Regions from separate parts of the Bacillus pumilus genome, predicted to be linked through region 2. Evidence: predicted binding sites of a transcription regulator. Region 2 holds the regulator's gene; the other holds the start of a gene.
What was found. Region 2 encodes NrdR, which represses ribonucleotide reductase genes. Its sites were predicted from a motif close to AACACNATATATNGTGTT; they were not measured.
Positions count from the first base shown of each region.

Region 1: a site for NrdR is predicted at 2,044-2,061, ahead of nrdI (class Ib ribonucleoside-diphosphate reductase assembly flavoprotein NrdI). Genes of this name have one in related genera too.

Region 1 covers NZ_LT906438.1:1,704,062-1,709,017, forward strand. Annotated here, with positions in the region: gene miaA (tRNA (adenosine(37)-N6)-dimethylallyltransferase MiaA) at 1-806, shown strand, start outside; gene hfq (RNA chaperone Hfq) at 832-1,053, shown strand; gene CKW02_RS08565 (YmzC family protein) at 1,215-1,547, shown strand; gene CKW02_RS08570 (hypothetical protein) at 1,627-1,839, shown strand; gene nrdI (class Ib ribonucleoside-diphosphate reductase assembly flavoprotein NrdI) at 2,105-2,497, shown strand; gene nrdE (class 1b ribonucleoside-diphosphate reductase subunit alpha) at 2,457-4,559, shown strand; gene nrdF (class 1b ribonucleoside-diphosphate reductase subunit beta) at 4,577-4,956, shown strand, end outside.
Region 2 covers NZ_LT906438.1:2,585,094-2,590,049, forward strand. Annotated here, with positions in the region: gene dnaB (replicative helicase loading/DNA remodeling protein DnaB) at 1-1,307, opposite strand, end outside; gene nrdR (transcriptional regulator NrdR) at 1,410-1,868, opposite strand; gene CKW02_RS13310 (hypothetical protein) at 1,873-2,259, opposite strand; gene speD (adenosylmethionine decarboxylase) at 2,446-2,826, opposite strand; gene CKW02_RS13320 (glyceraldehyde-3-phosphate dehydrogenase) at 3,061-4,083, opposite strand; gene coaE (dephospho-CoA kinase) at 4,254-4,859, opposite strand; gene ytaF (sporulation membrane protein YtaF) at 4,874-4,956, opposite strand, start outside.

The DNA of each region.
Region 1 (4,956 bases), 880 kb from region 2:
CTAAAATCACCCCTGAAGAAATGGATGGTGTCCCGCACCACTTAATTGATATTAAAGAGCCAGATGAATCTTTTTCTACAGCTGAATTTCAGCAACTAGTCCGTATGAAAATCAAAGAGATTGCCGCTAGAGGGAAAACACCCATGATTGTCGGCGGAACAGGTTTGTATATCCAATCTGTTTTATATGATTACACATTTACCGATGAGAAAAGTGACCCTGCTTTTAGAGAAGAAATGGCGCTGTTTGAACAGCAGCATGGCTCCCTTCAGCTGCACGAAAAGCTAAAAGCAGTAGACCCTGATGCTGCAAAAGTCATTCATCCGAATAATGTCCGCCGCGTGATCCGGGCGCTGGAAGTGATCCATACAACAGGTCAGAAAATGTCGGAGATGCAAAATGGTCATCAAGAAGTTCCTCTTTATGATACAGCCTTCATTGGGCTCAAAATGGATCGAGAGCTTTTGTACGAGCGCATTCACCAAAGAATTGATATGATGATAGATGAAGGCTTAATTGAGGAAGTGAGCGCACTTTATCAATCTGGCTTGAAGGATTGTCAATCGGTTCAAGCGATTGGTTATAAAGAGTTGTATGCGTATTTTCAAGGTGACTGCTCACTTGATGAAGCTATCCAGCAATTAAAGCAAAATTCCCGTAGATATGCGAAGCGTCAGTTCACGTGGTTCCGTAATAAAATGGATGTCACTTGGTTCGACATGACACCGCCTTGCCACTTTTCAGACAAAAAAGAGGAAATTTTCGCATATATAGCAGGAAAGCTTGGACTTAAAGCGAAACTGTAGTTATCAGAATCAAGGAGGACGAAACATGAAACCGATTAATATTCAGGACCAATTTTTGAATCAAATTCGTAAAGACAATACATTTGTTACAGTATTCTTACTGAATGGCTTTCAGCTTCGCGGTCAAGTGAAAGGCTTTGACAATTTCACGGTGCTGCTTGAAACAGAAGGGAAGCAGCAGCTTATTTATAAACACGCCATTTCTACATTTGCACCTCAAAAGAATGTAAATCTAGAATTAGAATAGGATATGTTCGACCTAATAGCCCCATGCATCTGCGAATAAACCGGCCGGAACCCGCTACGTTTTTTGTCAGTGCAGAGGGGCTATTTTGCATGCCATGAAACTTTTCTGCCTATTCTGCGTATAATCCCTTATTGGATATGAAGAAAGGTGAGGGAAGCGATATGGAAAATGCAGAGCTTGAATTAAGAAGGATTAGAGTGATCCTTCTATTGATTGGGATTGTTGTCTTATTTGGATCATGCGCCATTTCAAACATTGAATCAAGACAGGAAAGCTGGCATAACTATTCTAATCAAGATGATCATGGACATATAGATGGCCTATTACAATCAGCTGTTGCACTAAAAAATAATCACTTTGCTGTTGTGAAAGATGATGAAGTACATGTGTACCGGTTTGATGAAAAAGAGGGAGAACTCACCCTTATTAAAACAAAATACATAGATGAGTGGGACGAAGATTATGATGATGATGACGATTCTGTAGAAGAGTAAGCACGTAAATTTACAAATGAATGTGAAGTCGCTACACTATAATCATGCATCAGACATCTAGACAGAAAAGGATGAGTTCATGACACACAAAATTAAAATTAATCATTGGGAACAAACTTGTGAAGACGACTCCTGTTTTGAATATGGAACAAGCGTTTCTGTAAATGGGAAAGAATTAGTCAGAGAAGCTTCAATCGTCTCTGCGCTTGAAGCGGTGCTAAAAGAATTAGGTGTTGAAGTGGAAATTACAGAAGTGTCAGAAGATTTACAGTGCGATGCCTACAAAAAATAAAACAAAAAGTCTAGTCTACTAAGCGATTTTTTTTCGTGTTATGATAGATTTCGGTTTCAGTTGAATAGAGAGTAGAGCAGTCTATTTTTAGATCCTGTTCTGCTCTATTTATTTGAACGTACGAGTTCGGCTATGAATGTTCGGCCGGGTTGGTTGATTTTTTTCGTTTCGAACATCTATATGTTGTGTTTTGAAAAAACATAGTATACTATATATAGTGAATAACGAAATGATCAACAATACTAAAAACTAGGTCGTGATGGAATTGATTCAAATCGTATTTGATTCAAAAACAGGAAATGTTCAACGCTTTTTGGACAAGACCCCTTTTACAGACAAACGAAAATTGACTGGAGAAGAGTTTTTGGATACGCCGTTTATTCTCGTCACCTTTACGACAGGATTTGGACAAGTCCCTAGTACTACTCAATCCTTTTTAGAGAAAAATGCTCACCTTTTACTAGGTGTAGCGGTGAGTGGAAACAAAGTATGGGGAGATAATTTTGCCAAAAGCGCCGATACGATTTCTAAACAATATCAAGTTCCTATTTTGCACACCTTTGAACTAAGCGGAACAAAAAGGGATGTTGAATTGTTTACACAGGAGGTAGAAAGAATTGTCACAAAATCAGGTTCCAAAGTGGATACAATTAAATAACGAGATTATGATTCAAAAAGAAGGAAAGTTTCAGTTCGATAAGGACAAAGAAGCTGTACATAGTTATTTCGTAGATTATATTAATCAAAACACAGTCTTCTTTCACAACTTAGAAGAGAAGATTGATTACTTAATAGAAAACGACTACTATGAGGAAGAATTTTTAAGACAATACAGCATGGCAGATATTAAAGAGGTATTCGAAGCTGCATATGCGAAGAAATTTAGATTCCCATCATTCATGAGTGCGTTTAAGTTTTACAACGACTACGCACTGAAAACAAATGATAAAAAGAAAATCCTTGAACGCTATGAAGACCGCATTTCAGTTGTAGCGCTTTTCTTTGCGGGCGGAGATAAAGAAAAAGCCCTTGAGTTTGTAGAACTGATGATCAATCAGGAATACCAGCCAAGTACACCAACATTCTTAAACGCTGGACGTAAAAGACGCGGTGAGCTTGTGAGCTGCTTCTTGCTTGAAGTGAATGACTCATTAAACGATATTTCAAGAGCGATTGATATTTCAATGCAGCTTTCAAAATTAGGCGGCGGCGTCAGCTTGAACTTGTCAAAGCTTCGTGCAAAAGGCGAAGCAATTAAAGATGTTGAAAACGCGACAAAAGGTGTCGTCGGCGTGATGAAGCTTCTTGATAATGCATTCAGATATGCAGATCAAATGGGACAAAGACAAGGATCAGGTAGTGCCTACCTTAATATTTTCCACAGAGATATTAATGATTTCTTAGATACAAAAAAAATCTCTGCAGATGAAGATGTGCGTGTGAAAACATTGTCCATCGGTGTCGTCATCCCGGATAAATTTATCGAGCTTGCCAGAGAAGATAAAACAGCTTACACCTTCTATCCGCACACAGTCTATAAAGAATATGGACAGCATCTTGATGAGATGGACATGGAAGAAATGTATGATGAGCTTGTAGAAAACCCGAAAATCAAAAAAGAAAAAGTCAATCCGAGAAAGCTTCTTGAAAAATTGGCTGTTCTTCGCTCAGAATCTGGCTATCCATATATCATGTTCCAAGATAATGTGAATAGAGAGCATGCATTAAACCATATTTCACGAGTGAAATTCTCAAACCTTTGCTCAGAAGTGCTTCAAGCTTCAGAGGTCTCTTCTTACGCGGACTATGATCAAGAAGATGAAATTGGTCTTGATATTTCTTGTAACCTTGGTTCATTAAATATCATGAATGTCATGAAAAACAAATCGATCGAAAAAACGGTCAAACTAGCAACAGACTCACTCACGCTTGTATCTGAAACAACAGATATTCGCAATGCACCGGCTGTTCGAAAAGCGAACAAAGCGATGAAATCAATCGGACTTGGTGCGATGAACCTTCACGGGTATTTGGCTCAAAACCAAATGGCCTATGAAAGTGAAGAAGCAAGAGATTTCGCGAATACGTTCTTTATGATGGTGAACTACTATTCAATTAAACGTTCAAGTGAGCTTGCAAAAGAAAAAGGAGAAACATTCCATCGTTATGAAGGCTCTGGCTACGCAACGGGCGAGTACTTCAATAAATACGTGGAGAATGATTTCACACCAAAAACAGAAAAAGCAGCAGCATTATTTGAAGGCATGCACATTCCAACAAAAGAAGACTGGGCAGCACTCAAAGACTTTGTAGCGGAAAATGGCATGTACCATAGCTACCGCTTATGTATTGCACCAACAGGTTCCATTTCTTATGTGCAATCGGCAACAGCCTCTGTTATGCCAATTATGGAACGTATCGAAGAAAGAACATACGGCAACAGCAAAACGTATTACCCAATGCCAGGTCTTTCAGCGCAAAACTGGTTCTTCTATAAAGAAGCGTACGATATGGATATGTTTAAAGTGGTCGATATGATCGCAACGATTCAGCAGCACGTCGATCAAGGAATCAGCTTTACACTATTCCTGAAAGATACGATGACAACGCGTGACCTAAACCGCATCGATCTGTATGCACACCATAAAGGCATTAAGACACTTTATTATGCAAGAACGAAGGATACAGGGCAGGAAGGCTGTCTTTCTTGTGTTGTTTGATTAAAGGAGAGTTTAACGTGACAAAAATTTATGATGCAGCCAACTGGTCAAAACACGAAGATGATTTTACACAAATGTTTTACAACCAAAATGTGAAGCAGTTCTGGCTTCCTGAAGAGATTTCCTTAAACGGGGACCTCTTAACATGGAAATATCTAGGTGAAAAAGAGCGAGATACGTACATGAAGGTACTTGCTGGATTGACTTTACTTGATACAGAACAAGGAAATACAGGGATGCCGATTGTGGCTGAACATGTAGAAGGCCATCAGCGTAAAGCGGTATTAAACTTTATGGCCATGATGGAAAATGCGGTACATGCGAAATCATACTCAAATATCTTCATGACACTCGCACCAACTGAAACGATCAGTGAAGTGTTTGAATGGGTCAAAAA
Region 2 (4,956 bases):
TCGGTTTCTTTCATCCAGTCAGGAAGCTTCTCTTCACGGACAACTTTCCCTGATCCGTATGTGCTACGCTGCTTTTTCTGCTGCGCCCACTCTGTCATTTGCCTGTTCTCTTCTTTGGCCATTTTCATGGCCGCCGCTACGGTTTTAATTTTCTTTCTCACCCAATGAGCGGCGATTTTTTGCATATATGTTTTCGACAGCTTCATATCTGTTTTCAATAATGTATAGTAGATCAAAACGTTCATGACACCTGGCTCTAGCTGTTGCTCAAGCATAATATCTTCGACAATTCTTAAGTCGGCATATGTTGGCTCAATGCCGTCAGCCATATCTTTTAGCAGCTCCCTAGGCGAAATATGATCAAGCTTTTCAATCAATTTGGCATCCGTCGTATCTGCCACTGGCGCTTTTGAAGCATCTTGACGCAAGTGTCTCGGCTGTTTTTGATCAATGAGTTTTGGCTGCTCGCCTCTGTATTCAATTTGGTACCAGTCTCTTGCCGCTTTTCTCAGCTCTTCTGTTGAGATCATTTGATCCGAACCACAGGCGCCTGCTACAATATTTTGCATTTGAAGCGGGGTGATGCCGTATACAACGGCTAACTTCTTAATGGTTTCTTTCACCTGCTTTGTCAAAGCCTTTCTTGGAATCATCATATCAGACATGCCTGCTAACAATAAATCGAAATCAAAGGATTCGTCTGAGAGAGGAGCCGGCTGACTCGATCCAACGGTCACATATTCATAGCCCTGATCAAGTGATGACGCCTGATTGATTTCTTCTGTCATCCTGCGTTCACCTGGCTGCAATACGTGAAAAACTTCTTCAAACGACCGCGAGATGTTCTTTGCCTCTGCCGGAACACCGGGATATGAGAAATAATCACGAAGCTGCATATATTTCGCTTTCTCTACACGATGGTACAGCAGAACATTCAGCATACCATCTTGGAAAAACTCATCTGGTCTTAACGGCGGCACAAGCTCATATGTAAACAGTCTGCCTTCTTCCGTTTCCTGTTCATATGTGCGGAGTAATCCAATCGCTTCAAGCTTTAAACGTTCCTCAAAAATATCATTCAAATTCGTTTGCAGCATGACCATGAGCTGCCGATGAGGTGCGGGTTTGCCCCACATACGATTTTGTTCCAGCTCTCCCCACAGCGTCATATATAAGCTGAAAGCGGACATGCCTATAAGCGGCTGATATAAAAGAGTGATGAGCTGTCTATCGATGTCACCGAGCAATGAAGCGCTTTTGACGACATACGGATCGACGGCTAGCACTTCCTTCCAATGCTCTGTCATATGCTGATCCTCCCCATGAATTGCAATTGTTTCTATTGTACACCCTTTTTGCGTTTTACGCTTTACGCAGGAAAAAGAGCATGAAGTATCTTCAGCTCTTTTTTAGCGTTCTTTCTTTAATAAATCTTTTAATTCATCAATAAAGACGTTGATATCTTTAAACTGCCGGTAAACGGAGGCAAACCTGACGTAAGACACTTCATCAATTTTTGCCAGCTCGTCCATCACCATTTCACCTACAAGCTCACTTTTCACTTCTGACATACCTTGATTACGCAGTTCTTTTTCAATATTAAAGCAGACATCCTCCAGCTGCTTTAAAGCAACAGGTCGCTTTTCACATGCTTTAATGAGTCCTCTCAGCATCTTTTCGCGGCTGAATTCTTCTCGAATTCCTTCTTTTTTCACCACAATCAGTGGTAATTCTTCTAATTTCTCAAACGTCGTAAAGCGATATTGGCAGCTTTCGCACTCTCTTCTACGACGGATGGATTTCCCTTCATCTACTGGTCTTGAATCAAGCACCCTTGTGCCAAGGTGCTGACATGTGGGACATTTCATTTCATCAGCTCCGATCTATTCTTGGAAGTTGTTTGTCTAGTTCATCATAAAGGGAAAAAACCGTTTTCTCACTATAGCCAAAATCTGTTGGCAAGGCTGTTTCTGTTGTCACATTAAAATCGACAGCTGTTTCAAAAGGACGAATTGAAATGACAGTCGCTACGAGAAAGGCTTTTTTCGGCATACTGATGTTTGCGCTGATTTCACCTCGTTCTGCTGAAACAGATGTCACTTGATAGGAAGCGTGCCCAGAAAGCATGGCTTCCACCGCTTGAAAAACTTGCGCATTCGTCGATTTGTAGTAATGGCTTTTCAGTTCTGACACTGGATGCTCGTCAGATGTTTCTGTATGGTTTGACATGAACCGTTTGAACTTTTGTCCTAAAATCATCTACGTATCCCCTTTGCCATAATGCCTCTTCTTTATTTTATAAAAAAAACCTTTGTTTTCCTAGAACAAAAGTATAGGCAAGTTGGGGAATGTTGGATTTTCTCTATCAAACAAATATAAAAAGGAGCATAACACAAAGGCATTTCAATGCTTTTGGCCAGCTCCCATTGCGATCTTTTTTTATGTTTACAGTGCTTTGGCTTGCGCCTGTTTCACTTGTACAGGTCCCATGCCTCGAGGAATTTCAATGTTTTCTCTTGTTTCAGCACCTAATTCATCTCCGATATGATCTGCTGCGATATTCGGATCTAGGTCGCCGCAAGTATAAACATCTATGCTCGCATAACCATGTTCAGGAAAGCTGTGAATTGTCAGATGAGATTCAGAAATAATGACAACTCCACTTACTCCTTGAGGTGCAAATTTGTGAAAAGCAACCTCTCTTACTTCAGCTCCTGATTTCAAAGCTGCATTTACAAACGTTTTTTCAATAAAATCCATGTCGTTCAGTTTATCACAGTCGCATCCCCATAGCTCGGAGATAACGTGACGTCCGATTGTTTCCATCATGGACCCCCCTTAAACAAGAATGAAAGAGTGAAGTTCTAAGCAGCCGGACCGGACATATACCACGGGGGAAAGTTAGTCCAAAGAGGTCCTAACCCTTTAAGTATACCCGAATGAGTCTGCGAACAAGAAGTTCACGAAAAATAGTATACTTTGTTTAGACCCATTTTGCAAGCTGTGTTTTCAATGGGATTTTCTCTCATTCCTTGAAAAGGGACGTTCGTCTTCTTCATTTCAAACAGCAGAAAGCTCTTTCATCTGCGATCCGACAAACTTCACAAGATCCACCACTCTGCATGAATAACCCCATTCATTGTCATACCATGCAAGAACTTTTACTTTTCTATCCCCCATCACCATCGTTGTCAGTCCATCTACGACAGCTGAATAAGGGTTCGTATTAAAGTCTGTAGAAACAAGCGGCTCATCCGTGTAATCTAAAATACCGGAAAGAGAAGTTTTTGATGCATTTGAGAAGGCTGCATTGACTTCTTCTGCTGTGACATCTTTTTTCAAGTCGACAACAAGATCAACCATCGATACATTGGAAACTGGCACGCGAAGTGCAAGTCCATGCAATTTCCCTTTCATGTGCGGCAGCACTAAAGAAAGCGCTTTAGCGGCGCCCGTCGTCGTTGGAATAATGGACTGGGCACATGCTCTTGCCCGGCGCAAATCCTTATGCGGATTATCGATATTTTTTTGATCATTTGTATACGCATGAACCGTTGTCATTAAACCGTTGTCGATGCCAAATTCATCATCTAACAATTTGACAACTGGTGCTAAACAGTTTGTTGTACAAGATGCGTTTGAAATAACGACGTGCTTTTCAGGATCAAGATCATCCTCATTGACACCCATCACAATTGTAATGTCTTCATTTTTACCTGGAGCTGTAAGTACGACCTTTTTCGCTCCGGCATCTATATGGCCCATCGCTTGATCTTTTGAATTAAATTTTCCGGTTGCTTCTATGACGATATCAATCCCAAGCTCTCCCCACGGAAGCTGCTTTGGGTCTCTGTTATTGAGCAAAAGCACTCTTTTCCCATTTACAATCAGTGCGTCATCTTCTGCTGTCACATCGCATTCGTAACGTCCATGATTTGTATCATATTTAATTAAATGTGCTAGCGTTTCGGCAGGATAGCTTGCGTTCACCGCTACAATTTGAATTTGATCATCAAGCATTGCTTTTCTGAAGACCATGCGTCCAATTCTGCCAAACCCATTGATCGCTGCTTTTACCTTCATGAACAGGTCACTCCTCTATTATGTGTTATACTCAATAAATTTATTTATGAAATTAGTATATCACATTAGATTGTAATTGCCAGTATATAAACGTATATTTTCTAAAAAGGGCTGTTCTTTTCATGAGAAATATAAAAAGCATAAAAAAAGAAGAGTACGTGTATGTACTCTTACTTATCAGTATGTTCCCATTCATTTAATATGTTCTGCAATTGCTTTCTAATAAAAGCAAGATCTTGTGTATTTTCTATCACCCGGTCTGCTTTCTTACATTTTTCCTCAAGAGGCTGCTGAGAGTGAATCCGATTCAGCGCTTCTTCCGCGCTAAGGTCGTTTCGATTTATGAGTCGTGATAGCTGTAATTCTGGTGTTGTATACACCACAATAATGCGGTCGACGAGACTTTCCAGCTGACTCTCAAATAAAAGCGGGATATCCAGGACAACGAATGTTTCTCGGCTGTCGATTCCTTCATCTCGCTGCCTGAGCATTTCCTTTCGCACTTCTGGGTGAACGATCGCATTTAGCTGCTTTCTTTTCTCTTCATTAGAAAAAATAATGGCTCCCAGCTGCTGCCGGTCTAGCTCTCCATTTGGCAGGAGGACACCCTCACCAAAGGTTTGAACGATATGATGAAGGGCGGGTGTTCCTTTGGCGACCGCTTCTTTTGCAATCACATCTGCGTCCACAACCCGGATGCCCTGCTCTTTTATCATCTGCGAGACTGTGCTTTTTCCGCTAGCAATCCCGCCGGTTAATCCAATGACAAGCGTCAATTGATTTCCTCCTTTTACAGCTTCCAAACCCCAATTAATATGAGCAGAAGCCCTGGTAAGCATGCGAGTTTATCGATCCAGCGCCAATTTGCCAAGT